2 regions of the Actinacidiphila yeochonensis CN732 genome follow, and region 2 is predicted to be linked to the other one. Evidence: predicted binding sites of a transcription regulator. Region 2 holds the regulator's gene; the other holds the start of a gene.

Region 1 (14,794 bases), 1.2 Mb from region 2:
GGTCCCGGTCGGTGCCGGGCAGGGTGCGACGGTGCGCATGGAGCCCTCCGACCCTTGCAGCCCTGGTGGGGAAGGGGCCAGGCGTCCTCCCTTCGGACACCCGAACGAGTGAATCCCCAGAGGGCGTTGACCGGCCGCTTCTGCCGCGGTCATCCTCAACCACGCGTCCAGCCAGCCGTCCTGGCACTCGTCCAGCCGCCGGCCTGCCGCGCACCTGCCACCCGTGGACACCCACCCCGGCCGCCCTCGCGCCGCCGCCGAAGCCTTCGGCGCGAACCGTCCCCGGCGTGAACCGTCCCCGGCGTGAGCGCTCCCGGCGCGAATGGCCCCGACGCGCGCGGGCGCTCGGCGGCTGCCGCGCGCTGGGGTGTGGCGGAGCGCGGCGGGCGGGGCCGGTCCGGGGCCGGGCTGCGGCTGCGGCTGCGGCTGCGGCTGCGGCTGCGGCTGCGGCTGCCAGACTGGGCGCATGCGGATCGAGACGGCGACCGAGCCCGGCAGCCCCGACGTGCCCAACGAGGACTTCGTGTCGGTGGCGGTCCCCGCGGACGGCGGTGGCGCGCTGGTACTGCTGGACGGCGTCACCCCGCCTCCCGGCAACGGCGGCTGCGTCCACTCGGTCCCGTGGTTCGCCGCGCGGCTGGGCGGCGCCCTGCTGGAGCTGGCGGCCCGCCGCGAAGCGCCGCTGGCGGACTGCCTGGCGGCTGCCGTGGCCCGCACCGCCCAGGCCCACGAGGGAACGTGTGATCTTTCTCACCAGCTCACGCCGCAGGCCACGGTGGTGGCGGCGCGCTGGGACGAGGCCGCCGTCGAGTACCTCGTGCTGTCGGACTCGGCGCTGCTGCTGGCCGGACCGGACGGCACGGTCACCGCCGTCCTGGACGACCGGATCGACCGGCTGCGGGAGCGCGGGGTGCGGCTGGCGCCGCTGCGCAACCGCGAGGGCGGCTTCTTCACGGCCGCCGCCGACCCGGCGGTGGCGGCCAAGGCGGTCACGGGCAGCGTGCCGCGCGACCGGGTACGGGCGCTGGCGGCGCTCACCGACGGTGCCGCGCGGTCGGTCGAGGTCTACCGGACGGACGGCTGGGCCGGCGCGTTCGGGCTGCTGCGCGGGGCCGGGCCCGGGGCGCTGATCGCCCGGGTGCGCGCGCTGGAGGCCGAGCGGCCCGCCCCGGGCAAGGCCCACGACGACGCGACCGCCGTCCTGGTGGAGCTGTAGCCGCTCCCGGCCCGCACCCGCCCGCTCACCTCCGTACGGCCTGACGGCACCGTACGGCGCCGCCTGGGTCCGACACCGGGACGCGGGCAGCCGGGCGGCTCAGCCGCCCTGGAGGTCGTTGAAGCGGTGCAGCAGGCGGGCGAGTTCGGCCACCTCGCCGGCGCCCCAGGCGTCGAGCTGGGCGAGGAAGCGGTCACGCCGGGCGCTGCGCACCCGGGAGAACCGCTCCCGGCCCTCGGAGGTCAGCCGCGTCAGGTGGGCCCGGCCGTCCGCGGGGTCGGGCTCGCGGGCGATCAGCCCGAGCTCCTCCAGGCCGCGCAGCTGGCGGCTCATCGTCGCCTTGCCGACGCCGAAGTAGGCGGCCAGCTCCGTGGCGCGTTCCGGCTCGACCTCCGCGAGGCGGACGAGGAGCCCGTACGCGGCGGGTTCCAGGCCGGGGTGCACCTCGCGTGCGAGTTCCCCGGAGACGGCCCGGGCGCGGCGGAAGAGCACCGACAGTTCGCGTTCGAGTTCCGCCGCCCCCTGCTGGAGGCCGACGGCCCCACGCGGCTCATCAGCGTTCGTCGGAGACACCGGCCCCACTTTCACCAGCTGAAAGTTCTCTTCACCCACGGTGGTTTCCGCAGCACGTCAAGTATTTCGCAGGCGTAGACCAACGGCGGTTCCGGGGCCCTCTTCCACGCGCGTAGCTCTCCCCCGTACCGTCACGCTTGTCATGACCACATCGAGGTCATGCCGAGTCCCTCCTGGAGGCACGTATGTCCCGCGGAGTCCTCTCCGTCGTGCACGACACCGGCTCGGCCCGGACCCGGCTCGCGCTCTGCGCCGGCCTGTTCACCGCCATGGTCGCACTGGTCCTCTCCGCCCCCGGCGCGGCCCACGCCGCCGCCCCGGCCGCGTCCGCCAAGGCCGGGCACGTCTCCCACCCCCAGCTGGACTGGATGGGGTCCACCGTCGCCGCCCACGAGGGCAGCGGCTCCGCCAGCGCCTCCGCCACCTCCGAGGCCGCCACCCCGCTGGCGGCGACCCAGACCCCCGGCATGGACGTCTCCGGCTACCAGGGCAGCGTCAACTGGTCGACGGCCTGGGCGAACGGCGCGAAGTTCGCCTACGTCAAGGCCACGGAGAGCACCACTTACACCAACCCCGACTTCGCCCAGCAGTACAACGGCTCATACAACGTCGGGATGATCCGCGGCTCCTACCACTTCGCCACCCCGGACACCTCCGCCGGCGCCACCCAGGCCGACTACTTCATCGCCCACGGCGGCGGCTGGTCCGCCGACGGCAAGACGCTGCCGGGCGCCCTCGACATCGAGTACAACCCCTACGGCGCCACCTGCTACGGCCTGAGCCAGGCCGCCATGGTCAGCTGGATCCACGCCTTCGCCAACGAGTACAACGCGAAGGAGGGCGTCTACCCGGTGATCTACTCGACCCTCGACTGGTGGACGACCTGCACCGGCAACAGCAGCGCCTTCGCCACCACCAGCCCGTTCTGGATCGCGAAGTACTCCACCAGCGCCGGCACCCTGCCCGCGGGCTACACCTACTACACCTTCTGGCAGCACGCCGACTCCGGCACCTTCCCCGGCGACCAGGACTACTTCAACGGCGACACCTCCCGCCTCTCGGCCCTCGCCCTGGGCTGACCCGGCGCCCCCGTCCCCCGCGCACCCGCGCGCGGCGCGCGCCGTGCCGCCCTCCGTCGTCCGGGGGCGGCACGGCGCGCGGGCCGACGGTTCCGGTCAGGCGGCCAGCGGGACCTGCTCCGCAGCCGCGGCGGCGGGCTCCAGGGCCAGTGCCAGGACCTGGCGGACGTCGCTGACCGGGTGGACCTCCAGGGCGGCCAGCACCTCGGCCGGGACGTCGTCGAGGTCCGCCTCGTTGCGCTTGGGGATGACGACGGTCGTCACCCCGGCGCGGTGCGCGGCCAGCAGCTTCTGCTTGACCCCGCCGATCGGCAGCACCCGGCCGGTGAGCGAGACCTCGCCGGTCATCGCGACGTCCGGGCGGACCTTGCGGCCGGAGAGCAGCGAGGCCAGCGCCGTGGTCATCGTGACACCCGCGCTCGGCCCGTCCTTGGGCACGGCGCCGGCCGGCACGTGCAGGTGCACACCGCGGTCCTTCAGGTCTCCGACGGGCAGCTCCAGTTCGGCGCCGCGCGAGCGCAGGAAGGAGAGCGCGATCTGCGCGGACTCCTTCATCACGTCGCCCAGCTGGCCGGTGAGCTGCACACCCGCCCCGCCGGTCTCCGGGTCGGCCAGCGACGCCTCGATGTAGAGCACGTCGCCCCCCGCGCCGGTGACCGCCAGGCCGGTGGCCACGCCCGGCACCGCCGTACGCCGCTCCTCCGGGTCCTGGGCCGCCTCCGGCACGTGGTGCGGCCGGCCGATCAGGCCGCGCAGCGAGTCCGGGCCGATGGTGACGGGCAGTTCGAGCCCGCCGAGCTCGTGCTGCGCGGTGATCTTGCGCAGCAGCCGCGCCACCGTCCGCTCCAGGGTGCGCACCCCCGCCTCGCGGGTGTACTCCCCGGCCAGCCGGCGCAGCGCCGCCTCGTCGAAGGCCACCTCCTCGGGGGTCAGCCCGGCCCGGTCCAGCTGGCGCGGCACCAGGTGGTCGCGGGCGATGACGACCTTCTCGTCCTCGGTGTAGCCGTCCAGCCGGACCAGCTCCATCCGGTCCAGCAGCGGCTCCGGGATGGCCTCCAGGACGTTCGCGGTGGCCAGGAAGACGACGTCGGACAGGTCCAGCTCCACCTCCAGGTAGTGGTCCCGGAAGGTGTGGTTCTGCGCCGGGTCCAGCACCTCCAGCAGCGCCGCCGCCGGGTCGCCCCGGAAGTCGGAGCCGACCTTGTCGACCTCGTCCAGCAGCACCACCGGGTTCATCGAGCCGGCTTCCTTGATCGCCCGCACGACGCGGCCGGGCAGCGCGCCCACGTACGTCCTGCGGTGGCCGCGGATCTCGGCCTCGTCGCGGACGCCGCCGAGGGCGACCCGGACGAACTTCCGGCCCATGGCCCGCGCCACCGACTCCCCGAGCGAGGTCTTTCCGACCCCGGGCGGCCCGACCAGGGCCAGCACCGCGCCGCCGGGCCGCCGCCCGCCGCCGTTGCCGCCGCCGACGGCGGCCAGGCCGCGGTCGGCCCGGCGCTTGCGGACGGCCAGGTACTCGGTGATGCGCTCCTTGACGTCGTCGAGGCCGGCGTGGTCCGCGTCGAGCACGGCACGGGCGCCGGCGACGTCGTAGGTGTCCTGGGTGGTGGTGTTCCACGGCAGCTCCAGGACGGTGTCCAGCCAGGTCCTGATCCACGAGCCCTCAGGGGAGGCGTCGCTGGACCGCTCCAGCTTCTCGACCTCCTTCAGCGCGGCCTCGCGGACCTTCTCCGGCAGGTCGGCGGCCTCGACCCGGGCGCGGTAGTCGCCGCCCTCGGTCTCGGGCTCGCCGCGCAGCTCGGACAGCTCCTTGCGGACGGCGTTCAGCTGCTGCTGGAGCAGGAACTCGCGCTGCTGCTTGTCCATGCCCTCCTGGACGTCCTTGCGGATGGTCTCCGCCACGTCCTGCTCGGCCAGGTGCTCCCGCAGCCACCGCACCGCCAGCCGCAGCCGGGCGACGGGGTCGGCCGTCTCCAGCAGCTCCACGCGCTGCTCGACGGAGAGGAACGGGGAGTAGCCGGAGTTGTCGGCGAGCTGGCCGGCGTCCTCGATCTGCTGGACCCGGTCGACGACCTGCCAGGCGCCGCGCTTGCGCAGCCAGCTGGTGGCCAGGGCCTTGTACTCCCGCGTCAGCTCCGCGACGGCGCCGGGCGCCTCGGCGGGTTCGGGCTCCGGCACGAGGGCGCCCTCCACCCACAGGGCGGCCCCGGGGCCGGTGGTGCCGGCTCCGATCCGCACCCGGGACCGGCCGCGGATCACCGCGCCGGGGTCGCCGTCGGAGAGCCGGCCGACCTGCTCCACGCTGCCGAGGGTGCCCAGGGCGGCGTACCTGCCGTCGACCCGGGGCACCAGCAGCACCTGCGGCTTGGCGGCCGCCTGCGCGGGGTTCGGGCCGGAGTGCGCGGCCTGGGCGGCCTCCACCGCGGCCCGCACCTCGCCGTCGGTCAGGTCCAGCGGGACGACCATGCCGGGGAGCACGACCTCCCCGTCGAGAGGCAGTACCGGGAGGGTGAGGTTGGAACTCTGCGGCTCAAATGCCATGATCGCTCCCTGTGCAAGCAAGTTGAGTACAACCCACTCAATGCTCAGGACTCCGCTGGTGTTCCCGGGTTCCGGCGGGTCGGCGTTCGCCGTCAGCGAAGGGCCCCGAGGCGTGGTTCGCGGCACTCTGGGAGGCCCGGGCGGTAGAACAACCGATCGCGGCCCGGCCATCCCCCGGCAGGGCCGCGCAGGCCGTTCCCCGCCCCGCCCGCCCCGCGCCGCGGGGCGGGGCGGGGCGGGGCGGGGCGGGGAACAGCGAGGGGCCGGCAGGAGGCAGGCAGGAGCCACGGCGACCGGCTCAGCGGACCGGCTCGGCGGACCGACCAGCGGACCGGCTCAGCGGACCGGCTCAGCGGACGGCGCGCAGGAACGCGGAGGTCGCCGCGCGGCCGAGCATCTCGAAGCGGCTGTCGCCCGCCAGGTGCGCGTCGGCACCCTCCTGGACGCCGGCCCACTTGTTGTCGCCGTAGTCGTCGAGGACGACGATCGCACCGGGCGCCGCGATCTTCTCGGCCCACTCCAGGTCCTCCGCGACCCCCCGAGCGCTGTGGTCGCCGTCGATGATGATGACGCCGTACTCCCGGTCGGAGACGGCGGCGCGCACCTGGGGGTCGCCGGAGAAGCCGACCTCGATGCGGGCCCGCTCGCCGGCGGCCCCGCCCAGCGCCAGGTTGGCCCGGACCACGTCGACCCGGACCGGGGTGCCGGTCGGGTCCAGTCCCTCCAGGCCGCCGGGCTGGAGCTGCGACCCCACCAGCGGGTCGACGACGGTCAGCTCCGGCTCGATGCCCGCGCGGTGCAGCATCCGCAGCAGCGTGGCGGAGAAGAGGCCGTAGAGGGTGCCGATCTCCAGCACCTGCGCGTTCGGCGGGGCGAGCAGCGGGACGGCGGCGAGCTTGCCGCACACGTTCTGGGTGGAGCCGGCCAACCGGCCCACCGCCAGCGCCTCCAGGGCGATGACGTTGCGGAAGGCGACGGTCACGTTGCGCCGGGCGGCCGCCCGCTCCGCACCGCTGACCTCGGCCACCTCGGTGACCAGGCGGTCTATCTGCTCCCGCGTGGGCAGGCGGGGGCCGCTGCGCCCGGCGTGGTCGAAGAGCAGGCCGATCGCGTGCTCCTGGGCACGCAGCTCGGCCACCTCGCGGCGCACGCTGTCGAGTTCGCTCCGCAGACTCGACACCGGCCGCTGGACCCGCCGGTCCACCAAGTTCGCGGCCGGACGCAGCAGCCGCCGGGCCACCCTGTTCTTGAGAAGAGAAGGCATGGGCCGGAAGCTACGCCCCGGCCGAAGGGCCCCGGAGGATGAACGGGACAGCCATAACCGGAAGAGATGCGGTACGAACGGTGAACCACAGATGGCACATGGACAGCCAAGTGCCCTTTTTTTCTTCCGAGTTGGGTGAAAATTGGGTCATGCCCCTTGCACAGCGGCCCGGACCGCACTCGACCCGCTCCGCCGACCACACCCCGCCGACCCCACCCCCGCGGGCCCCGCCGCCTGCGCCGACCCTGGCGGCCCCGGCGACAGGCCCGTGGTGCTGGACCGGCGCGACGGGCCGTACGGGGAGGCGGTACTGCGCCGGCACGGGGACCGGCTGGAGATCATCGCCAACGGCACCTTCCTGATGGACACCTCCGACGGCCGCTCGGAGCGGCTCCTGGTGGACGCCGCGCTGGCCGCCCTGCCGCCCGGCCGGCAGGGCGCGAGCGTGCTCATCGGCGGCCTGGGAGTCGGGTTCTCGCTGGCCAGGGCGGTGGCCGAGGCGCGCTGGGGGCGCATCGCGGTGGTGGAGCGGGAGCCGGCCGTCGTCGACTGGCACCGGGCCGGCCACTTCGCGCCGTTCAGCGGCGGCGCCCTGGACGACCCGCGGGTGCGGCTGGTCGCCGGGGACCTGACCGCCCACCTGCACGGCACCGCGGAGCGCTACGACGCGATCTGCCTGGACATCGACAACGGCCCGGACTGGACAGTCACCGAGAACAACGGCAGTCTCTACAGTCCCAGCGGCCTCGCCGACTGCCGGGAGCGGCTGACCTCCGGCGGCGTGCTCGCCGTGTGGTCCGCCCGCCCCTCGGCGGCCTTCGAGGCGGCGCTGGGCAGGGCGGGGTTCACCGGAGTGCGCACCCTGGAGGTGCCCGTCAGGCGGGGTGTGCCCGACGCGGTGCACCTCGCGGTCAGGCCGTGAGGACGTGCGGGCGAGCGGGCCGGGAGAGCCGCGGGCGTCGTAGTCAGCGGTACCGACCGCCCCGTACGCTGCCGGTGACGGACGAGCTTGTGGGGCGGAAGTGGACAGCGCACAGACGACGGGCGCGCAGCGCCGGGTGCTGGTGGTCGAGGACGACCAGACGATAGGGCAGGCGATCACGGTCCGGCTCCAGGCGGAGGGGTTCCTGGTCCGCACCGCGGGCGACGGGCCGACCGCGGTGGAGACCGCCCGCGGCTGGCACCCCGACCTGCTGGTGCTCGACGTGATGCTGCCCGGCTTCGACGGCCTGGAGGTCTGCCGCCGGGTGCAGGCGGAGCGGCCGGTGCCGGTGCTGATGCTCACCGCGCGGGACGAGGAGACGGACATGCTCGTGGGCCTGGGCGTGGGCGCCGACGACTACATGACCAAGCCGTTCTCCATGCGCGAACTGGCCGCCCGGGTGCACGTGCTGCTGCGCCGGGTGGAGCGGGCGGCGTCTGCGGCGGTCGGCACCCGGGGCGCCAGCATCCACCTGGGCGACCTGGAGATCGACCACGCCCAGCGCCGGGTCAGGGTGGCCGGCGGCGACGTGCACCTGACGCCCACCGAGTTCGAGCTGCTGGTCTGCCTGGCGCAGCAGCCCCGGGCGGTGCTCTCCCGTGAGCAGCTGCTGGCCGAGGTGTGGGACTGGACCGACGCCTCCGGCACCCGCACCGTCGACAGCCACGTCAAGGCGCTGCGCCGGAAGATCGGCGCCGAGCGGATTCGCACCGTGCACGGCGTCGGGTACGCGCTGGAGACGCCGGCGCCGTGAGACCGGGGCGGCGGGAGCCCGGCCGGCTGGAACGGGGCTCGGGGGCGGGGCGCCGGGCGCGCCGCGGGACGCGGGGGCGCGGACGCGTCGGGCGGGGCGAACCGGGAGGGCGGTGCCCCGGACGGCCCGGGGCGGCTGGGGCGGCTGCGGCACTGGGCGTGGAACGCGCTGCGGCCGGTGGACCCGGCCCGCTCGATCAAGGCGGCGCTCCAGGCGCTGGTCATCGCCTCCGTGATGATCACCACACTGCTGGTGCTGATCGCGTTCCACTCGAAGACCGGCATACGTGTCATCACCATCTTCTCGATCATCGCCTCGCTGCTGATCACGCAGATCGTCGCCACCAACCTGACCGCGCCGCTGCGCGAGATGACGGCGGTGGCGCGGGCGATGGCACGCGGCGACTACAGCCGCCGGGTGGCCGGGGTGCGCAGGGACGAGGTCGGCGAGCTGGCCGAGACCTTCAACCGGATGGCGGCGGACCTGGAGGCGGTGGACCACCACCGCAAGGAGCTGGTGGCGAACGTCTCGCACGAGCTGCGCACCCCCATCGCGGCGCTGCGGGCGGTGCTGGAGAACGTGGTGGACGGCGTCTCCGAGCCCGACCCGGAGACGATGCGGCTGGCGCTGCGGCAGACCGAGCGGCTGGGCAAGCTGGTCAGCCAGCTGCTCGACCTGTCCCGGCTGGACAGCGGGGCGGTACTGCTGGACGCCAAGCGGTTCGAGGTGTGGCCGTACCTGTCGGCGGTGCTGAAGACGGCCGGGCTGGGCATGGGCGGCACGCACGCCTCGGGGACCCGCTTCCGGCCCCGTGCCGACGTGCCGATGCATCTGGACGTCTTCCCGCCCGAGCTGGTCGCCTACGCCGACGGGGAGCGGCTGCACCAGGTGGTGGCGAACCTGGTGGACAACGCGGTCAAGCACAGCCCGCCGGGCGGCCGGGTCACCGTACGGGCGCGGAGCGGGCCGACGCCCGGCAGCCTCGACCTGGAGGTGCGCGACGAGGGGCCCGGCATCCCCGAGGCCGACCGGGACCGGGTCTTCGAGCGCTTCCACCGCGGCTCGCGGCCGGGCCGGGACGGGGGTACGGGGCTGGGGCTGGCCATCGCCCGCTGGGCGGTGGACCTCCACGGCGGGCGGATCGAGGTGGCCGAATCCCCGCGCGGCTGCCGCATCCACGTCACCCTTCCGGGAAAGCCGTCCGGGCAGCGTTGACGCGCCCCGGAGCGCCCCCGCCGTGCCCGCGCCGACCGGCCGGCCCCGCCGACCCGGGACGACCCGGGCCGAAGGGCCGGAATCGTACCCACCACTGGCATAGACCACTGGCCGGGCGAACGCCCAAGAGGGACCCCTTTCCCGCCACTCGGAGCCCCGAAACCAGGATTCTGGTGTGATGTACGCGACGAGTGGCCCCCAGAACTGCGGAAGAGGCCCAGGTAGGCGTAGCCTTTATTCCCGCTGTCCACCATCTTGTGAAGCGGAAGAGGGCGGTTACCGCCGTGTCGCCACAGTCCCCCAATAGCTCCAACGTCTCCACCGACCACGACGCGCAGGGCCAGCCCCCGGCGCAGGGCTTCGGCCCCAACGAGTGGCTCGTCGACGAGATCTACCAGCAGTATCTGCAGGATCCGAATTCGGTAGACCGCGCCTGGTGGGACTTCTTCGCCGACTACAAGCCGGACGGCTCCACCGCGCCGGCCGCCCCGGCCGGCCAGGGAGGCGCCTCCGGCGCCGCCAAGCGGGTCACCGCGGGCGTGCCGGGGTCGGCCCCGTCGGCCGACGGTGCCGCCGCCCCGCCGGCTCCCTCCGGCCAGGCCCCGGCCGCCCCCGCGGCGCCGGCCGCCCCGCCGGCGGCGCCCGCGCCGGTCGCGCCCGCCGCCGCGCCGCAGCCGGCCGCCGCGAAGCCCGCCACGTCGGCCCCGGCCGCGAAGCCGGCCGCGACCCCGGCGCCGGCCCCGGCCGCCGCCCTTGAGGAGCCGGTCACCGAGTACGTGACGCTGCGCGGCCCCTCCGCGGCCGTGGCGAAGAACATGAGCGCCTCCCTGGAGCTGCCCACCGCCACCTCGGTGCGGGCGATCCCGGTGAAGCTGCTCTTCGACAACCGCATCGTCATCAACAACCACCTCAAGCGCGCCCGCGGCGGCAAGGTCTCCTTCACGCACCTCATCGGCTACGCGATGGTGCAGGCGCTGAAGACCATGCCGTCGATGAACTGGCACTTCGCTGAGAAGGACGGCAAGCCCACGCTGGTCAAGCCCGACCACGTGAACCTGGGCCTGGCCATCGACCTGGTGAAGCCCAACGGCGACCGCCAGCTGGTCGTCGCCGCCATCAAGAAGGCCGAGACCCTCAACTTCTTCGAGTTCTGGCAGGCGTACGAGGACATCGTCCGCCGGGCCCGCTCGGGCAAGCTGACGATGGACGACTTCACCGGCGTCACCTCGTCGCTGACCAACCCCGGCGGCCTGGGCACCGTGCACTCGGTGCCGCGGCTGATGCCCGGGCAGTCGATGATCCTCGGCGTCGGCTCCATGGACTACCCGGCCGAGTTCCAGGGCACCTCGCAGGACACCCTGAACAAGCTGGGCATCTCCAAGGTGATGACCCTCACCAGCACGTACGACCACCGGGTGATCCAGGGCGCCGCCTCCGGCGAGTTCCTGCGGATCATGAGCCAGCTGCTGCTGGGCGAGAACGACTTCTTCGACGACATCTTCGCCGCGCTGCGCATCCCGTACGAGCCGGTCCGCTGGCGCACCGACATCGACACCGGCCACGACGACGACGTCACCAAGGCCGCCCGGGTCTTCGAGCTGATCCACTCCTACCGGGTGCGCGGCCACGTCATGGCCGACACCGACCCGCTGGAGTACCGGCAGCGCAAGCACCCGGACCTGGACGTGCTGGAGCACGGCCTGACCCTGTGGGACCTGGAGCGCGAGTTCGCCGTCGGCGGCTTCGCCGGCAAGACCCTGATGAAGCTGCGCGACATCCTCGGCGTGCTGCGCGACTCGTACTGCCGCACCGTCGGTGTCGAGTTCATGCACATCCAGGACCCCAAGCAGCGCAAGTGGATCCAGGACCGGATCGAGCGCCCGCACGCCAAGCCGGAGCGCGACGAGCAGCTGCGCATCCTGCGCCGGCTCAACGCGGCCGAGGCGTTCGAGACGTTCCTGCAGACCAAGTACGTCGGCCAGAAGCGGTTCTCGCTGGAGGGCGGCGAGTCCGTCATCCCGCTGCTCGACGCGGTGCTGGACGCGGCCGCCGAGTCGCGGCTGGACGAGGCGATCATCGGCATGGCCCACCGCGGCCGGCTGAACGTGCTCGCCAACATCGTCGGCAAGTCCTACGCGCAGATCTTCCGCGAGTTCGAGGGCAACCTCGACCCGAAGTCGATGCACGGCTCCGGCGACGTGAAGTACCACCTGGGCGCCGAGGGCAACTTCACCGGCCTGGACGGCGAGCAGATCCGGGTGTCGCTGGCGGCCAACCCGTCGCACCTGGAGACCGTCGACCCGGTCATCGAGGGCATCGCCCGTGCCCGGCAGGACATCATCAACAAGGGCGGCACCGACTTCACCGTGCTGCCGGTGGCGCTGCACGGCGACGCGGCCTTCGCGGGCCAGGGCGTCGTCGCCGAGACGCTGAACATGTCGCAGCTGCGCGGCTACCGCACCGGCGGCACCGTCCACGTGGTGATCAACAACCAGGTCGGGTTCACCGCTCCCCCGGAGTCGGCCCGCTCCTCGATGTACAGCACCGACGTGGCGCGCATGATCGAGGCGCCGATCTTCCACGTCAACGGGGACGACCCCGAGGCCGTGGTGCGGGTGGCGCGGCTGGCGTTCGAGTTCCGTCAGGCGTTCAACAAGGACGTCGTGATCGACCTCATCTGCTACCGGCGGCGCGGCCACAACGAGTCCGACAACCCGGCCTTCACCCAGCCGCTGATGTACGACCTGATCGACAAGAAGCGCTCGGTGCGCAAGCTCTACACCGAGTCGCTGATCGGCCGGGGCGACATCACCCTGGAAGAGGCCGAGCAGGCCCTGCAGGACTACCAGGGCCAGCTGGAGAAGGTCTTCACCGAGGTCCGCGAGGCCGCCGCGGCGCCCGCCGAGCTGGCCCCGCAGGACGACGCGCAGGCCGAGTTCCCGGTGCCGGTGCCGACCGCGGTCACCGCCGAGGTGGTCAAGCGGATCGCCGCCTCGCAGGTGAACCTGCCCGAGACGTTCAACGTGCACCCCCGGCTGCTGCCGCAGCTCCAGCGCCGTATGGCGATGGTCGAGGACGGCACGATCGACTGGGGCATGGGCGAGACCCTGGCGATCGGCTCGCTGCTGCTGGACGGCACCCCCGTCCGGCTGGCCGGCCAGGACTCCCGCCGCGGCACCTTCGGCCAGCGGCACGCGGTGCTCATCGACCGGGTCACCGGCGAGGACTACACCCCGCTGCTGTACCTGTCGGAGGACCAGGCCCACTACAACGTGTACGACTCGCTGCTCAGCGAGTACGCCGCGATGGGCTTCGAGTACGGCTACTCGCTGGCCCGCCCGGACGCGCTGGTGATGTGGGAGGCCCAGTTCGGCGACTTCGCCAACGGCGCCTCGTCCATCATCGACGAGTACATCAGCGCCGCCGAGCAGAAGTGGGGCCAGACCTCCGGCGTCGTGCTGCTGCTGCCGCACGGCTACGAGGGCCAGGGCCCGGACCACTCCTCGGCCCGCATCGAGCGCTACCTCCAGCTGTGCGCGCAGAACAACATGACGGTGGCGTTCCCGACCACTCCGGCGAACTACTTCCACCTGCTGCGCTGGCAGGTCCACAACCCGCACCACAAGCCGCTGATCGTCTTCACCCCGAAGTCGATGCTCCGGCTGAAGGCGGCGGCGTCGAAGGCGGAGGACTTCACCACCGGCCAGTTCCAGCCGGTGATCGGCGACACCACGGTGCGGCCGGACGCGGTCCGCAAGGTCGTCTTCTGCACCGGCAAGGTCTACTACGACCTGATCGCCGAGCGGGAGCGGCGCGGCGCCGAGGACGTGGCGATCATCCGCATCGAGCGGCTGTACCCGCTGCCCGGCGCGGAGATCCAGCAGGCGCTGGCCCCCTTCACCAAGGCGCAGAAGTTCGTCTGGGCCCAGGAGGAGCCGGCCAACCAGGGTGCGTGGCCGTTCATCGCGCTGAACCTGATCGACCACCTGGACCTGGTGCTGGGCGCGGCCCCGGACAACGCGGACCGGCTGCGGCGGGTCTCCCGTCCGGCCTCGTCCTCGCCGGCCGTCGGCTCCGCGAAGCGCCACCAGGAGCAGCAGGAGCAGCTCACCCGCGAGGTCTTCGAGATCTGATCCCGGTCAGGTCCGAAGCACCGGCGGTACGCGTTCGACGCCGGCGCCCCGCCCCCGGAGGTTTCCGGGGGCGGGGCGCCGGCCTGTTGCCGCTCTGACGCCTCCCTGACCCGGTACTGGGCCAGCGCCGGCGCGTCCTCCAGGTCGGCCGGCGCCCGCGGGTCGACCAGCACCGCGGCGGGTCGCCGCGATCGGTGATGGTGGTCCGTTCTCGGGCGGGTGAAGCCCGGCGGACCAGTGCCCAGAGGCGGCCAGGCCGTCCCCTACGAGCTGAAGGGCTCGAAGTCCCAGTAGGGGCGGGTGCGGGAGCGGGCCGAGACGGTGTGGGGGTGCTGGGGGCCGAGGGTGCGGGCCAGGGCGGCCAGGGCCTCCTCCTCGATCTTGTCGGCCTCCCGGCGGCGGCGCAGGTTGCGCAGGTCCGCGGCCAGCGCGATCCGGCAGGAGAGCGTCAACGGGTGCTCCCGGCCGAGCCGTTCGGCCGCCTGCCGGGCGGTGCGGCGGCTGATCTCCGCCGCGCTCTCCGGGTCGCCGGCCAGGTTCCGCGCGGAGCCGGCGTTGAGGGCGCAGGCGAGCGTCCAGGGGTGGGCGTCGCCGACCGCGCGGGCCATCCCGGCGAGCGCGTCCTCCGCCTCGATCTGCGACTGCTGCCGCTCGCCCGCGGCCCGCAGCAGCAGCGCGTGGTTGGCGAGGACCCCGGCGGTGTAGGGGTGGCGGTCGCCGAACGCGGCGCGGTAGTGGTCCAGGACGGCCTCGCCGAGCTCGCGGGCGCGGTCCAGGTCGCCGTGCGAGCGCTCGAACGTGGACAGGCTCGCCACGGCCCGCACGGTGAGCGGGTCGCTGTCGCCGAGCACCCGCTCGCACCGCTCCACCAGCCCGGCCAGCACCGTCGCGGCCCGCGGCCGGTCCCCCACCCGCCGGTAGCACAGCGCCAGGTTGTGCTCGGCGCGCAGCGTCTGCGGGTTGTCGGCGCCCATGACGGTGCGGTGCACCTCGGCGTTGCGCTCCTGTACGGAGGTGGCCCGCTCGTACTGGCC
Region 2 (14,794 bases):
CAAACCTGCCTTGCTCAACCTAAGGCAAGTTGAGTCTATTCCACTCAATACTGTTGCGGGAGGGTTTTCCACAGGCGCGTCGCCCCCTCTCCCCGGCGAGGCCGGCGGCTGCCGCGGACACGCTCGGCGAAAGGGACGAGAGTCGGCGAAGGCGACGGGTCGGTCGGGGCCTGGGCGGGTGGGGGCGCTCGACGAGGGCCGACGGCCGGTCGGATGTCCGTGGCGGCCACGGGCACCGGGCGTCGAAGAGCGGCTACCGCCGTGCGGCGACGCGAAACGGGTGCTGCCCGGCCCCGCCGGCACCGGCGGGGCAGAGGACGCGATGACCTCCGAACGGGTGAGGCAGGGCCGGGGCGCGGCCCAGCCTCCACGCACGGGCTACCGTTCAGGCCATGTCCACCCTGGCCCGCCGCGACCCGCGCGCCCCCGAACCCGACTTCCTGGCCTTCTGGCGCGAGCGCCACGTGTGCACCCTGACCACGCTCCGGCCGGACGGCTCGCCGCACGTCGTGCCGGTGGGCGTCACCTACGACCCGGAGGCGGGCCTGGCCCGGGTGATCACCAACACCGCCAGCCGCAAGGCCGCCCACGTCCGCGCCGCGGGGCCCGGCGGGGCGCGGGTGGCGGTATGCCAGGCCGACCGGGGGCGCTGGTCGACGCTGGAGGGGGTCGCCACGGTCAGCGACGACCCGGCGCGGGTCGCCGAGGCCGTCCGCCGCTACGCCGAGCGCTACCAGCGCACACCGGCGGAGAACCCGGACCGGGTGGTCATCGAGATCGCCCTGACCCGGGCGATGGGACGGGCGGCGCCCCCGAAGCGATCGGCGGGGGTAGCGGGTGAAGCGGGGGAAGCCGGCGTACAGGGCGAAGCGGGCGATGTCTCCGCGGGCGGACCGGCGGAGCCCCCTGCGGTCGCCCCGGCGGAGGGGTAGGCGGGCGCTCTCCCGGCCCGGACGACGGCCTGAGGCATCCGATCCGGGAGGCCGGCGGGCCCGCGCGGGCGGTGGGCTCCGGACGGCGCCGGGTGCCCGGCCGGCTCCGGAGCTCAGGCCGCGATGGTCACCTTGCCCAGGAAGGCGTCCAGGTTCCGCAGCATCCGGGCCACCTGCTCCTCCAGGGTCAGTGTCTCCTCCAGCCGCTTCACCAGCGCGGAGGTCTTCTTCCCGCGTACGTAGAGCGGGCAGGCCAGGTCGGCACACATGTACAGGGCCACGGTGTTGCCCTGGCGGCCCGACGGTCCGGCCAGCTGCGCCGCCATCAGGTCCACCCCGCCGCCGCTGTGCCCGGTCACGCACAGGGAGCACAGGCTGGAGCGGGTGAGTCCGCGCCGCACCCCTGGCGCCGCGCGCAGCGTGATCCCGACGGGTCCGCCGTCTCCGGGCCGCACCAGGTAGCCGCGGTCCGGCGCCCCGGGGTCCCGCCAGCCGAGGAAGTCCAGATCGGCCCAGGGCAGCTCGGCCAGATCCCGGGGCAGCGCCAGCCGCTTCGCCTCCCCCTTGGAGCAGTTGACGAACGACCCGCGGATGTCGGCTTCGACCAGGGCTTCCATGCCCTTGACGCTAACAGCCGCCCGCGCCACGGCTCCTCCCCTTTTCCACCCTCCCGGCGTCTCCGCGGCCCAGCAGCGCCCGACGCCGACAGCGCGACGGCCCGCCCTCCCGGCGGGGAGGGCGGGCCGTACGGCGGTGGCGCCCGCCTCGGCGCGGGCCGGCGGTCAGCCGTCGCGCTTGGGCCGCCACACCACCAGGGCGCTGGTGTGCTGCACGTCCTGGTAGGGCACCAGGTCGCGCCGGTAGGAGGCGTGGACGGCCGCCTCACGCTGCTGGATGACGGCCGCGGCGCCCTCGACCGCCGCGTTGAGCTCGGCGACACGGGCCTGGAGTGCGGCGACCTGGTTCTCCAGCTCGATGATCCGCTTGATGCCCGCCAGGTTGATCCCGTCGTCCTGCGAGAGGCGCTGGACCTCGCGCAGCTGCTCGATGTCGCGGGCGGAGTACCGCCGCCCGCGGCCGGCCGCGCGGTCCGGGGAGACCAGACCGAGCCGGTCGTACTGCCGCAGGGTCTGCGGGTGCAGCCCGGACAGCTCGGCCGCCACCGAGATCACGTAGACCGGGGTCTCCTCGGTCAGCTGGTAGGGGTTGCGCCCCGCGGGGTGCGGGGGCCGCCGCCGTCCATGCTCATGCGTTCACGCTCCCTCTGCGGCCTTGAACAGCTCCGCTCGCGGATCGAAGTCCGCGAGAGCTTCACGGTAGGACTCCAGCGCGTCCAGCGCCTTCCCCTCCGTGCGCCCGGGAACCGCCACCTCGACGGTGACCAGCAGGTCGCCGCGGGTGCCGTCCTTGCGCTGCGCGCCCTTGCCGCGGGCCCGCATGGTGCGGCCGTTCGGCGTGCCGGGCGGCAGCTTCAGGGTGACCGGCGGGCCGCCCAGGGTCGGCACCTTGATGTCGCCGCCGAGCGCGGCCTCGGCGTACGTCACCGGGACCGTCACCGTCAGGTTCGCGTCCTTGCGGCCGAAGACCGGGTGGTCGCCCACGTGGACGACCACGTACAGGTCGCCGGCCGGGCCGCCGCGCTCGCCGGGGGCACCCTTGCCGCGCAGCCGGATGCGCTGCCCGTCGGTGACCCCGGCGGGGATGCGCACCTGCATCGTCCGTGAGCTCTTGGCGCGGCCGCTGCCGTGGCAGACCTCGCAGGGGTTCTCCGCGATCAGGCCGCGGCCCTTGCAGTCCACGCACGGGTCGGTGAGCGAGAAGCCGCCCCCGCCGCCGCGGGAGACCTGCCCGGTGCCGACGCAGGTCGGGCACACCCGGGGGGTGCCGTTCTTGTCGCCGGTGCCCGAGCACGCCTTGCACGCGGCCTGGGAGGACATCCGCAGCGGCACCGTGGCGCCGTCGACGGCCTCGGTGAAGCTCAGGGTGACCTCGGACTCGATGTCCTGGCCGCGCCGCGGCTGCACCCGGGTGCCGCCGCCGCGTCCGAAGAGGCCGCCGAACACGTCGCCCAGGCCGCCGCCGAAGCCGCCGCCCTGGCCGGTCGGGCCGCCGGTCGGGGCGCCCGCCCCGCCGAAGAGGTCGCCCAGGTCGAAGTTGAAGCCGCCGGGGCCGCCACCGCCCGGGCCCGGACGGAAGCCGCCGTTGCCGAACAGGGCGCGGCCCTCGTCGTACTCCTTGCGCCGCTTGGCGTCCGAGAGCACGTCGTTGGCCTCGGAGATCTCCTTGAAACGCTCCTCGGCCCCGGCGTCCCCCTTGTTCGCGTCGGGGTGGAACTCCCGGGCGAGCTTGCGGTACGCCTTCTTGATCTCGGCCTCGGTGGCGTCCTTGGGGACACCGAGGACCTTGTACAGGTCCTTCTCCAACAGGTCCCTACTGACGCTCATCCCCGGCGACCCTCCTTTCCCTCGTCCGTCACCAGTCCGTCGTCCCGGCCACAGGTGCGGCCAGGAGTCCGGCACGGGCCGGCCGCACGGCCCGGGCGGCGCTCATGGCGCGCCCGGTCCGTGCGGCTCGGCCGGCCGGCGCGGTCAGCCCTCGTCCGGGCCACCGCTCTCCTCGTCGTCCGCCGCCTTCTTCGGCTCGGCCTGCTCCTCCTTGCCGCCGGACTGCCCGGCCTGGGCACCCGGCTGCGGCTCGGCGACCGCGACCCGCGCGGGGCGCAGGTTGCGCTCACCGATGCGGTACCCGGGCTGGAGGATCTGCACGCATGTCGTCTCGGTGACGTCAGGCGAATAGCTGTGCATCAGGGCCTCGTGCACCAGCGGGTCGAAGGGCTCGCCCTCCTTGCCGAACTGCTGCAGCCCCAGCTTGGCGGCCACCGTCTCCAGCGACTCGGCGACCGACTTGAAGCCGCCCACCAGCTCGCCGTGCTCCCGGGCCCGGCCGATGTCGTCGAGCACCGGAAGCAGCTCGGTCAGGAGGTTGGCGATCGCGATCTCCTTGACGGCGACGCGGTCGCGCTCCACCCGGCGGCGGTAGTTCTGGTACTCGGCCTGGAGCCGCTGGAGGTCCGCGGTGCGCTCGTTGAGCGCCGTACGGGCCTGGTCCAGCTGCGCCTTGACGGCCGTCAGCTCCCTCGCGGTGTCCTCGTCCCCACCGGCGGCCGGGCCCCCTTCCCGGCGCCTCCGGCGTCCGCTCCCGACGTGCCGCCCTCGGCGGCGTCGTCGGACTCGGAGGGGACCTCGGGCTCCTCGAAGCCCTTCGGTTCCTCCGTCACGCGGCACCGTCCTTCTTCTCGTCGTCGACGATCTCGGCGTCCACCACGTCGTCGTCGGCGGTGTCCTGGGTCGCGCCCGCACCGGCCGCGCCGGCCGCGGCGGAGGCGGCACCGTCGGACTGGGCGTACAGCGCCTGGCCGAGCTTCTGGCTGGTCGCCGCGACCTTCTCGGTGGCCTCGCGGATGGCGGCGGTGTTGCCGTCGTCCGAGGACTCGTTCTTCAGCTTCTCCTTGAGGTCCGCCACGGAGGTCTCGACCTCGGAGCGCACGTCGTCGGGGAGCTTGTCCTTGTTGTCCGCGATGAACTTCTCGGTCTGGTAGACGAGCTGCTCACCCTGGTTGCGGGTCTCGGCGGCCTCGCGGCGCTTGTGGTCCTCGTCGGCGTACCGCTCGGCCTCCTCGCGCATCCGGTCGACCTCGTCCTTCGGCAGCGAGGAGCCGCCGGTGACGGTCATCTTCTGCTCCTTGCCCGTGCCCAGGTCCTTGGCGGTCACGTGCATGATGCCGTTGGCGTCGATGTCGAAGGCGACCTCGATCTGGGGCATGCCGCGCGGGGCCGGCGGCAGGCCGGTCAGCTCGAACATGCCGAGCTTCTTGTTGTACGCGGCGATCTCGCGCTCGCCCTGGTAGACCTGGATCTGCACCGACGGCTGGTTGTCCTCGGCGGTGGTGAAGATCTCGGAGCGCTTGGTCGGGATCGTGGTGTTGCGCTCGATCAGCTTCGTCATGATGCCGCCCTTGGTCTCGATACCGAGGGACAGCGGGGTGACGTCGAGCAGCAGGACGTCCTTGACCTCGCCCTTGAGGACGCCGGCCTGGAGGGACGCGCCGATGGCCACGACCTCGTCGGGGTTGACGCCCTTGTTGGCCTCCTTGCCGCCGGTCAGCTCGCGCACCAGGTCGGCGACGGCGGGCATGCGGGTGGAGCCGCCGACCAGGACCACGTGGTCGATCTCGGACAGCTGGATGCCGGCGTCCTTGATCACGTTGTGGAACGGGGTCTTGCAGCGCTCCAGGAGGTCCGCCGTCAGCTGCTGGAACTGCGCCCGGGTGAGCTTCTCGTCCAGGTGCAGCGGGCCCTCGGCGGAGGCGGTGATGTAGGGCAGGTTGATCGAGGTCTCGGTGGACGAGGACAGCTCGATCTTGGCCTTCTCCGCGGACTCGCGCAGCCGCTGGAGGGCCATCTTGTCCTTGGACAGGTCCACGCCGTGGCCGGACAGGAACTGCTTGACCAGGTAGTCGACGACCCGCTGGTCCCAGTCGTCGCCGCCGAGGTGGTTGTCGCCGTTGGTGGCCTTGACCTCCACCACGCCGTCGCCGATCTCCAGCAGCGACACGTCGAAGGTGCCGCCGCCGAGGTCGAAGACGAGGATCGTCTGGTCGTCCTTGTCCAGGCCGTAGGCGAGGGCGGCGGCGGTCGGCTCGTTGACGATCCGCAGCACGTTCAGGCCGGCGATCTCGCCGGCCTCCTTGGTGGCCTGACGCTCGGAGTCGTTGAAGTACGCCGGGACGGTGATGACCGCGTCGGCCACCTTCTCGCCCAGGTACGCCTCGGCGTCCCGCTTGAGCTTCTGCAGGATGAAGGCCGAGATCTGCTGCGGGTTGAAGTCCTTGCCGTCCAGGCTGATCCGCCAGTCGGTGCCCATGTGGCGCTTGACCGAGCGGATGGTGCGGTCGACGTTGGTGACCGCCTGCCGCTTGGCCACCTCGCCGACCAGCACCTCGCCGTTCTTGGCGAAGGCGACGACGGACGGCGTGGTCCTGGCGCCCTCTGCGTTGGTGATGACGGTGGGCTCGCCGCCTTCGAGAACGCTGACGACGGAGTTAGTCGTGCCCAGGTCGATGCCGACCGCACGTGCCATGGTGAATCCTCCAGCTGACTTGAGTGGAACTGGCTCAAGGGTGCACCAGAGCCGGAGGAGTGTCAAACGACATGAGCGAAGTCGACTCAACTTTACGGCGCCCTTATGCCGCACACCGCCGCGACCAGCACTTTCTCCAGGGCCGCCCAGCACACGGAGCCCATTCGCCCCGCGGGTCGCAACGCCACCGCCACCGGCACACCCGGCGCGCCGACCCTCGCGACACACCCCACCCAGCCACCTATAGAGCACCGTTCGCGCGGCTCACCTATAGGGCACCAACCAGACAGCTCGCGCCGTCACCTACCGCGCCCGCCCCACCCCGCCCACCAGGGCGCTTCACCCACCGGGGCCTCACCACCAGGACGCCCCTACCCGTGAAGCCGGCCGCCCAATCACCCGACTTACACCCTTTACGACCACTGCGGCCACCCATGAACCGCCCCTCCGGCGGGTTTCCTGACACGATGCTGCCGAGGGACCGGGACCACGCCCTCGGATCGGCCCGGACAGGCGGTCGTCTCCGCACCATCGGGCCGCGAAGGACGCGGCCGTCGGGCGGCGCGCGGCCCCGGCGGGGCGAGCCGCCACACGGGGCGCGGCAGAGATCACCGGCGGGCACACTTCATGACCGCGCCGATCCCGGGTAGCCTCACGGTGGACCGCAGTAAGTTACCGCTTAGTACGTTCTTGTTCGCGCAGGCCCGAGGAGCCACCATGCAGCTCGCCGCGATCATTGTGTCGCTGGTCCTCACGGCGGTCGGCGTCGCCTTGATCAGCCTCGCCGTCGCGCAGATCCACCGGTTCGTCCGGCTCGGTCAGCCCGTCCCCGAGGGCAGCCGCACCAGCTCCCCCGCGGCCCGCACGAAGACGCTGGCCCGCGAGTTCGTCGGGCACACCCGGATGAACCGCTGGGGCGTCGTCGGCGTCGCGCACTGGTTCGTCGCGGTCGGCTTCCTCACCCTCGGGCTGACCATCGTCAACGCCTACGGCCAGCTCTTCAGGGCCGACTGGATCCTGCCGGTGATCGGCACCTGGGTGCCCTACGAGGTGTACGTCGACTTCATCGCGCTCTTCACCACCCTGGGCATCCTCGTCCTGATGGCGATCCGGCTGATGAACCTGCCCTCCCGGGCCGGCCGCAAGTCCCGCTTCGCCGGCTCCACCGCCTGGCAGGCGTACTTCGTCGAGTACGTGATCCTGGTCATCGGCCTGGCCATCCTCACCCTGCGCGGCCTGGAGGGCGCCCTGCACGGTGTCGGCCACTACGAGGCGGGCTACTGGGCGTCGTACCCCCTCGTCGCCGCCTTCCGGGGCCTGAGCACCGGCACCCTGCAGAACCTCGTGTACCTCGTCGCGATGATCAAGCTCGGCGTCACCATGACCTGGGCGATCACCGTCGGCCTCAACACCGACATGGGCGTGGCCTGGCACCGCTTCCTCGCCTTCTTCAACATCTGGTTCAAGCGCGACCCCGAGGGCGCGGTCGCCCTGGGCGCGCTCCAGCCGATGACCAGCGGCGGCAGGGCGATCGACTTCGAGGACCCGGGCGAGGACGACGTCTTCGGCGTCTCCCAGGTGGAGCAGTTCTCCTGGAAGGGCATCCTCGACTTCTCCACCTGCACCGAGTGCGGCCGCTGCCAGTCGCAGTGCCCCGCCTGGAACACCGGCAAGCCGCTGTCGCCGAAGCTGCTGGTCATGAGCCTGCGCGACCACGCCCACGCCAAGGCCCCCTACCTGCTGGCCGGCGGCGGCAGGACGGCGGAGGGCGAGGAGAGGGCGACCCAGGAGCAGCTGGCCGGCGTCCCGGCGGCCGCCCTGGCCGAGGCCGAGCGCCCGCTGATCGGCACGGTCGAGGAGAACGGCGTCATCGACCCGGACGTGCTGTGGTCCTGCACCACCTGCGGCGCCTGCGTCGAGCAGTGCCCGGTCGACATCGAGCACGTGGACCACATCGTCGACATGCGCCGCTACCAGGTGATGATCGAGTCCGCCTTCCCGTCCGAGGCCGGCACGATGCTCAAGAACCTGGAGAAGAAGGGCAACCCCTGGGGCCTGCCGAAGAAGCAGCGCCTGGCCTGGGTGAAGGAGGTCGGCTTCGAGGTCCCGATCGTCGGCGAGGACATCGAGGACCTGTCCGAGGTGGAGTACCTGTACTGGGTGGGCTGCGCCGGCTCCCTGGAGGACCGGGCGAAGAGAACCACCAAGGCGTTCGCGGAGCTGCTGCACATCGCGGGCGTGAAGTTCGCGATCATGGGCGGCGAGGAGAACTGCACCGGCGACTCCGCCCGCCGCCTGGGCAACGAGTTCCTCTTCCAGCAGCTCGGCATGGAGAACGTGGCCATGCTCAACACGGCCTTCGGCGAGTCCCTCGACGACGACGGCACGGTGGACCCCGCGACCCGCAGGCCGAAGGCGTCGAAGAAGATCGTCGCCACCTGCCCGCACTGCTTCAACACCATCGCGAACGAGTACCCGCAGCTCGGCGGCGAGTACGAGGTCGTCCACCACACCCAGCTGCTCCAGCACCTGGTGGACGAGGGCCGCCTGGTGCCGGTCACCCCCGTCGAGGGCCTGATCACCTACCACGACCCCTGCTACCTGGGCCGGCACAACAAGGTCTACACGCCGCCGCGCGAGATCATCGCCAAGGTGCCGGGGCTGCGCAGCGAGGAGATGCACCGCCACAAGGAGCGCGGCTTCTGCTGCGGCGCGGGCGGCGCGCGGATGTGGATGGAGGAGCGGATCGGCAAGCGCATCAACAACGAGCGCGTCGACGAGGCCCTGTCGCTCGACCCCGACATCGTCTCCACCGCCTGCCCGTTCTGCCTGGTGATGCTCAGCGACTCCGTCAACGGCAAGAAGAACGACGGCACGGCGAAGGAGTCCGTGCAGGTCGTGGACGTGGCGCAACTGCTGCTCGACTCGGTGCGGACGCCGGCCGCCCAGCCCGCCGAGGCGGGGCGGGCGCGGCCGGGTCCGCGGGGCCGGCGCCGCCGCCGGCTGAACCGGCGAGGGCGGGCAGCGGCCCGCGACACGGCGGCGGGACGTCCCCCTCGGGGAGGACGCCCCGCCGCCGTGCGGACGGGACGCGCGGGCTCAGGCCACGCCGTGCTCCGCCAGGATCTTCCGGAAGCCGGAGGTGCTGAAGACGGCGTCGCTGTTGGCCACCTTCGCCCCGTCGATCCTGATCGACGGGGTGCCGCCCGCGCCGGAGTTCATGAACGCCTTCTCCGAGCGGCTGACGAAGTCCGCGTAACCCTGGCCGCGCACCGCGGCGTCGAAGGCCGAGGACCTCAGCCCGGGCACGTGGGAGGCGAGTTCCAGCAGGTAGGCGGCGGTGAAGCCGTCCGTGGTCTCGGGCGGCTGGAACTGGTAGATCAGCGTGTGGAGTTCGGCGAAGTGGTGCTGGGCCAGCGCCGCCCGCAGCGCGTTGACCGCCCGCTTGGAGCCGCCGCCGCCGAGGTTGCCGTCCAGGAAGGACGCCATCGTGTACTGGACGCGCAGGCTGCCGGACCGGGCCAGCGCCGAGACCTGCGCGGAGTTGGCCTCTTCGAAGCGCTCGCAGATCGGGCACCTCGGGTCCTCGTAGACGGTCAGGGTGTGCGGAGCCGAGACGTTCCCGACGGTGATCGTGGTGCCGTCGGCCTCCAGCCGGGCGGGCAACTGGTCCAGGACGAGGGTCCCGCTGGGGGACGCCGCGGTGGTGGGCGGTGCGGGCGTCGTGGGGGCGGGGACGTGGCCGCGGGGGGCGTCGTCCGGTGGAAGAGGCGGCCGACACCCGTGGCCCCTCCGTTCCCGTCCGAGGCGTCGGAGCTGCCCGAACCGCCGCACCCCGCCAGTACCACGGCGAGCACCGCGACAGCCGCCGCCGAGCCCGCTGCGGCCCTTGCTCCACCCGTTCGGCCTATCCGGCCGGTCCCGTTCCGCCGACCGTCCCCGGACCAGTCCCCGGACCCGTTCCCGCTGCCGCCCATGACTCCCCCACTCCGCTCGTACCGTGATCGCACCGGTCAGCCCACAGCGCCCGGAGAGCTACCGGGCGTGTCACAGGTTGGCAGCAATGCCCCTCAGGCGACAGCGGCCCGGTCCCAGACGGTCCCGTATTGGGTACGTTCGAGAACGTGGCTGGTTTCAGGGATCGACGGGGCGGACAGGGGCGGCGGCCTGCCGCGCCCACGGACGGCGGACCGATAGGCCGCGGGCCCGCTGGGGCACCGCCCGGCGCGTTCCCGGCAGGTCGCGTCAGCGGCGGACCCGGATACGGCGGGCCCGGGTACGGCGGTCGACCCGCGGCGCCGTCGTACGACGACGTGCCCGGCGGCACCCGGGCGTTCACCGTCAACGGCCCCGACCCGTACCGCGCCCAGGGCGGTGCCCCCACGGGCCAGGGCGGCGGGCCGTCCTACGGGCGCCGGCCGGGCGCGGGCGGCGGCCAGCGCGACGGGGGCCAGCGCGACGGGGGCCAGCGCGACGGCGGGCAACCGTACCCCGCGTACCAGGCGGCAGGCGGCTACGGCGAGAGTTACGAACCCGGTGGCTACGGCTCCTACAACGACGACGCGCCCTACGGCGACGACTCCTACGGCGAGGGCAACGGGTACGGCCCCTACGCCGACGACAACGTGGCCGTCTACCGCGCGGGCCAGTCGTCGGTGCCGCCGGCCGGACCCCGGCTGCACTGGAAGGAGCTGCTGAGCGGGATCGTGCTGCGGCCCGGCCAGACCTTCTGGCAGACGCGCGACCACACGGTGTGGGGCCCCGCCCTGATCGTCACCTTCGTCTACGGCCTGATCGCGGTCTTCGGCTTCGACTCCGCCCGCAGCGACATGCTGCACTCCACCCTCTCCACGAGCATCCCGTGGATGGTGACGACCGGCATCGCGGTGGTGCTGTGCGGGCTGACGCTGGGCGCGGTCACCAACACGCTCGCCCGCCAGCTGGGCGGTGACGGCGCCTGGGCGCCCACCGTCGGGCTGGCGATGCTGGTCACCTCGGTCACCGACGTGCCTCGGCTGCTGTTCGCGCTCTTCCTCGGCGGCGGCAACAGCTTCGTCCAGCTCCTGGGGTGGCTCACCTGGATCGCCTGCGGGGTGCTGATGACCTCGATGGTCGCGAAGTCGCACGACCTGCCCTGGACCAAGGCGCTGGGCGCGTGCTCGATCCAGCTGGTGGCGCTGCTGTGCCTCTTCAAGCTGCCGCTGATCTGAAGCTGAGGGCTGCCCGGGGCTGGGGGCTGGCGCGTGCCTGGAGGCTGCCGCAGGTCTGAGGGCTGCCGCTGACCTGGGCCCGCGCGGGCGCCCGGCGATCGGGCGCGGGCGTCAGACCTGCGTGCGGTGGAAGTTGAGGTAGGAACGGGAGGGCGTCGGCCCGCGCTGACCCTGGTAACGGGAGCCGTGCCGGGCGGAGCCGTACGGGTACTCCGCGGCCGAGGTGAGCCGGAACAGGCACAGCTGCCCGATCTTCATCCCGGGCCAGAGCTTGATCGGCAGCGTGGCGACGTTGGACAGCTCCAGCGTCACGTGGCCGGAGAACCCGGGGTCGATGAAGCCGGCGGTGGAGTGGGTGAGCACCCCGAGCCGCCCCAGGCTGGACTTCCCCTCCAGCCGCGACGCGATGTCGTCCGGAAGCGTGATCACCTCGTACGTCGAGGCCAGCACGAACTCCCCCGGGTGCAGGATGAACGCGTCATCCCCCTCCGGCTCCACCAGTCGCGTCAGGTCGGGCTGCTCGACGGCCGGGTCGATGTGGGGGTACCGGTGGTTCTCGAACACCCGGAAGTAGCGGTCCAGCCGCACGTCGATACTGGACGGCTGCACCATCGACGGCTCGAACGGGTCGACGCGCACGCGCCCGTTGTCGATCTCGGTCCGGATGTCCTTGTCTGAGAGAAGCACCCCCTGAGACTAACGGAGGGCGTGCCTCACCTCGGCAGACGGCGCGGCCCCGGCCGCCCGGGCCGGGGCCGTACACACCGCGGCGGAGGCCCCGCGGACCGCGAACCCCGCGCCCCGCAGGGCCCGGTGGGGGCGCGCGCACCAGGCGCTCACACCACGGACGCCTGCCCCACCGAGACCGGGGTCACTTCCCCGAACCACCCATGACGGCACCCACCGGCACCGCACTCCGCAGCCGCGCGCACTTCGGGCACCGCAAGAGCCGCCCCGGCCCGAGCCGCGCGGGCCCGAGCTGCTGCATCGGAAACCTCGCGGTACTGAACACGTGCCCCTCCACACAACGAACGACGGTGCGCTCCATGAAGCCCCTTCCCCAACTCCGCGTGGCCGAGGCACCACACACTAGGCCACCGCGCCCCCACCCCCCGGAACACCACACCGGACCCCATCCCCCGCCTACTCCCCCACACCCCACCCGCCATGCGGTACAGTATCGGCGGAAGCCCCACCACAACGGGGTCCAGGCGGATGTAGTTTAATGGTAGAACATGAGCTTCCCAAGCTCAGAGCGCGGGTTCGATTCCCGTCATCCGCTCCATTGCGAAGCCCCAGGAATGAGTTCCTGGGGCTTTTGTTTTCTGAACCATTTTTCGGAGACCGCGCCCTATCGTGCCGACTTAGCAGCGACAAGGCGGCGAATAGTCGCTATGGCTAAGAGGTTGTCTCACGTGGCAGGTTCCGCGAGCTTCTTGAGTAGCTCAGGGCGGTGGCCATGGCCAGGCTTCGGCTCTGCCGGTCGTTGCGGTCCGCGTACGGGATCTTGAGGCCACGAGTAGCCCATGGCAGGCTCATGCTGCATGATCGACGAATTCGCGAAGACCAGCCTGCACGGCAGACTGCGGCGGGACCGCATGGCGCTGATCTGGAAACTCGACGGCCTGTCCGAGTACGACGCCCGCCGACCTTTGACCGTGACCGGGACCAACCTCCTCAGCCTGGTCAAACACGTGGCCAGCGTTGAGGCCAGGTACTTCGGCGAGGTCTTCGACCGGCCCTCCCCGGAACCGCTGCCCCGCTGGCAGGAGCACGACGGCAGCGATCTATGGGCGGTTGAGGACGAGGCACGCGAACAGATCATCGAGTCCTACCGGCGCACGTGGGAACACTCAGACGCGACGATCGACGAGCTTGCCCTCGATGCCGCCGGCCATGTGCCGTGGTGGCCGGAGCCTTATGCCAACACGAACCTGTTCGCCGTCCTGGTTCACGTCCTCGGCGAGACCAATCGGCATGCCGGGCACGCTGACATCCTGCGCGAAGGCGTCGACGGCCGAACCGGGACGCGCCCCGAGCATGAGACGCAGATCGATGAGGCCGCCCGCGCCACCTATTGCGCGAAGATCGAGCAGGCCGCCAGATCGGCCGCATCAGTCAAGGCATAGAAGGCTGTCCCACGTGACGTGATGGTCGAGCGCCATGATCCCGGCCGTGAGTGCTGCTCTGTCGAAGCGTTTGGTTCCTGATGAGCACGGGCGGCGCCGGTGTGGTAGACCACCGTGATTCCCAAGCTCAGAGCGCGGGTTCGATTCCCGTCATCCGGGTCCATTGCAGAGCCCCAGGTCAGCGGACCTGGGGCTTTGTGTGTACAGATCATCCGTCCCCCTCCTCAACGGCCACGTCTCGCGGTGTGCGGGGTGGTGCCGGGCGGTGCCGGGCAGCGGCGGCCCGACGCCGCACCGTGGCCGGCGCGAGCGACTCGGGCCCTGTGCCCACCGACCTCAACTGCGGGGTGCCGCGCTTGTACTGTGCAGGCCTGAGCTTCGAAAGGAATCCCGCCGTGAAGACCTTCACCTTGCCTGGCACCGACATCCTCGCCCCGAACGTCGTGCTCGGCCTGATGCGGATCGCCGAAAAGACCGACGAGGACATCCGCGAACTCGTCCGCACCGCGCGCGACGCGGGGATCGACTTCGTCGACCACGCCGACATCTACGGTGGCGAACTGCACGCCTGCGAACGCCGCTTCGCCGACGCGATGGCGCTGAGCCCGTCGCAGCGTGACGAGATCACGATCCAGACCAAGGCCGGAATCGTGCCGGACGGGCCGTACTACGACTTCTCCTACGAGCACATCGTCACATCGGTCGAGGCCTCGCTCACGGCCCTGCGGACCGACCGTATCGACATCCTGCTGCTGCACCGCCCCGACGCGCTCGTCGAGCCCGAAGAGGTGGCCCGCGCCTTCGACGAGCTCGAATCCTCGGGCAAGGTTCGCGCCTTCGGTGTCTCGAACCACACGCCTCGGCAGATCGACCTGCTGCGCAGGTACGTGCGTCAGCCCATCGTGGCCAACCAGCTCCAGCTCTCGATCACACACGCGCCGATCGTCGCCCAAGGGGTCGCCGCGAACATGCTCGCAGAGCAGCAGTCGGCCACCCTCGACGGCGGAGGGATCGTCGACTACTGCCGTCTGAACGACATCACCGTCCAGGCGTGGTCTCCCTTCCAGGCCGGTTTCTTCACCGGTGTCTTCCTCGGCTCGCCGGACTACCCCGAGCTCAACGCCGTCATCGACCGGCTCGCCGCCCAGTACGACGTCCCCGCCATTGCCATCGCGACCGCCTGGATCACCCGCCACCCCGCTCAGATGCAGGTCGTGCTCGGCACCACCAGCCCGGAGCGCGTCGCGGGCGCCGCTCAGGGCTCCGAACTGCGGCTCACCCGGGCCGAGTGGTACGAGCTGTTCCGCGCCGGGGGCCACCTCGTTCCCTGAACGACCAACGGCGCGGCTCCGGCCGCTCGCGCGACGGACTTTCCCGCCGCGGA

What was found. The regulator HspR, encoded in region 2, represses chaperone genes until heat shock. The targets are predictions, from matches to a motif close to TTGAGNNNNNNNNNCTCAA.
Region 1: a site for HspR is predicted at 5,435-5,453, ahead of lon (endopeptidase La). Genes of this name have one in related genera too.

Annotation. Positions count from the first base shown of each region.
Region 1 is NZ_JQNR01000005.1:2,536,761-2,551,554, reverse strand. Features, by position in the region: gene BS72_RS22780 (protein phosphatase 2C domain-containing protein) at 467-1,216, shown strand; gene BS72_RS22775 (MarR family winged helix-turn-helix transcriptional regulator) at 1,316-1,789, opposite strand; gene BS72_RS22770 (lysozyme) at 1,975-2,868, shown strand; gene lon (endopeptidase La) at 2,965-5,412, opposite strand; gene BS72_RS22760 (class I SAM-dependent methyltransferase) at 5,762-6,676, opposite strand; gene BS72_RS22755 (spermine/spermidine synthase domain-containing protein) at 6,948-7,598, shown strand; gene BS72_RS22750 (response regulator transcription factor) at 7,699-8,412, shown strand; gene BS72_RS22745 (HAMP domain-containing sensor histidine kinase) at 8,548-9,627, shown strand; gene BS72_RS22740 (multifunctional oxoglutarate decarboxylase/oxoglutarate dehydrogenase thiamine pyrophosphate-binding subunit/dihydrolipoyllysine-residue succinyltransferase subunit) at 9,912-13,760, shown strand; gene fxsT (FxSxx-COOH system tetratricopeptide repeat protein) at 14,024-14,794, opposite strand, start outside.
Region 2 is NZ_JQNR01000005.1:1,361,171-1,375,964, reverse strand. Features, by position in the region: partial or broken gene BS72_RS17665 (pyridoxamine 5'-phosphate oxidase family protein) at 393-803, shown strand; gene BS72_RS17660 (FBP domain-containing protein) at 1,046-1,549, opposite strand; gene BS72_RS17655 (heat shock protein transcriptional repressor HspR) at 1,715-2,128, opposite strand; gene dnaJ (molecular chaperone DnaJ) at 2,186-3,376, opposite strand; gene grpE (nucleotide exchange factor GrpE) at 3,521-4,216, opposite strand; gene dnaK (molecular chaperone DnaK) at 4,206-6,071, opposite strand; partial or broken gene BS72_RS17635 ((Fe-S)-binding protein) at 6,789-9,053, shown strand; gene BS72_RS39940 (DsbA family protein) at 9,171-9,905, opposite strand; gene BS72_RS17630 (Yip1 family protein) at 10,385-11,281, shown strand; gene dcd (dCTP deaminase) at 11,393-11,968, opposite strand; tRNA gene BS72_RS17620 (tRNA-Gly) at 12,493-12,566, shown strand; gene BS72_RS17615 (DinB family protein) at 12,826-13,410, shown strand; gene BS72_RS17610 (aldo/keto reductase) at 13,806-14,741, shown strand.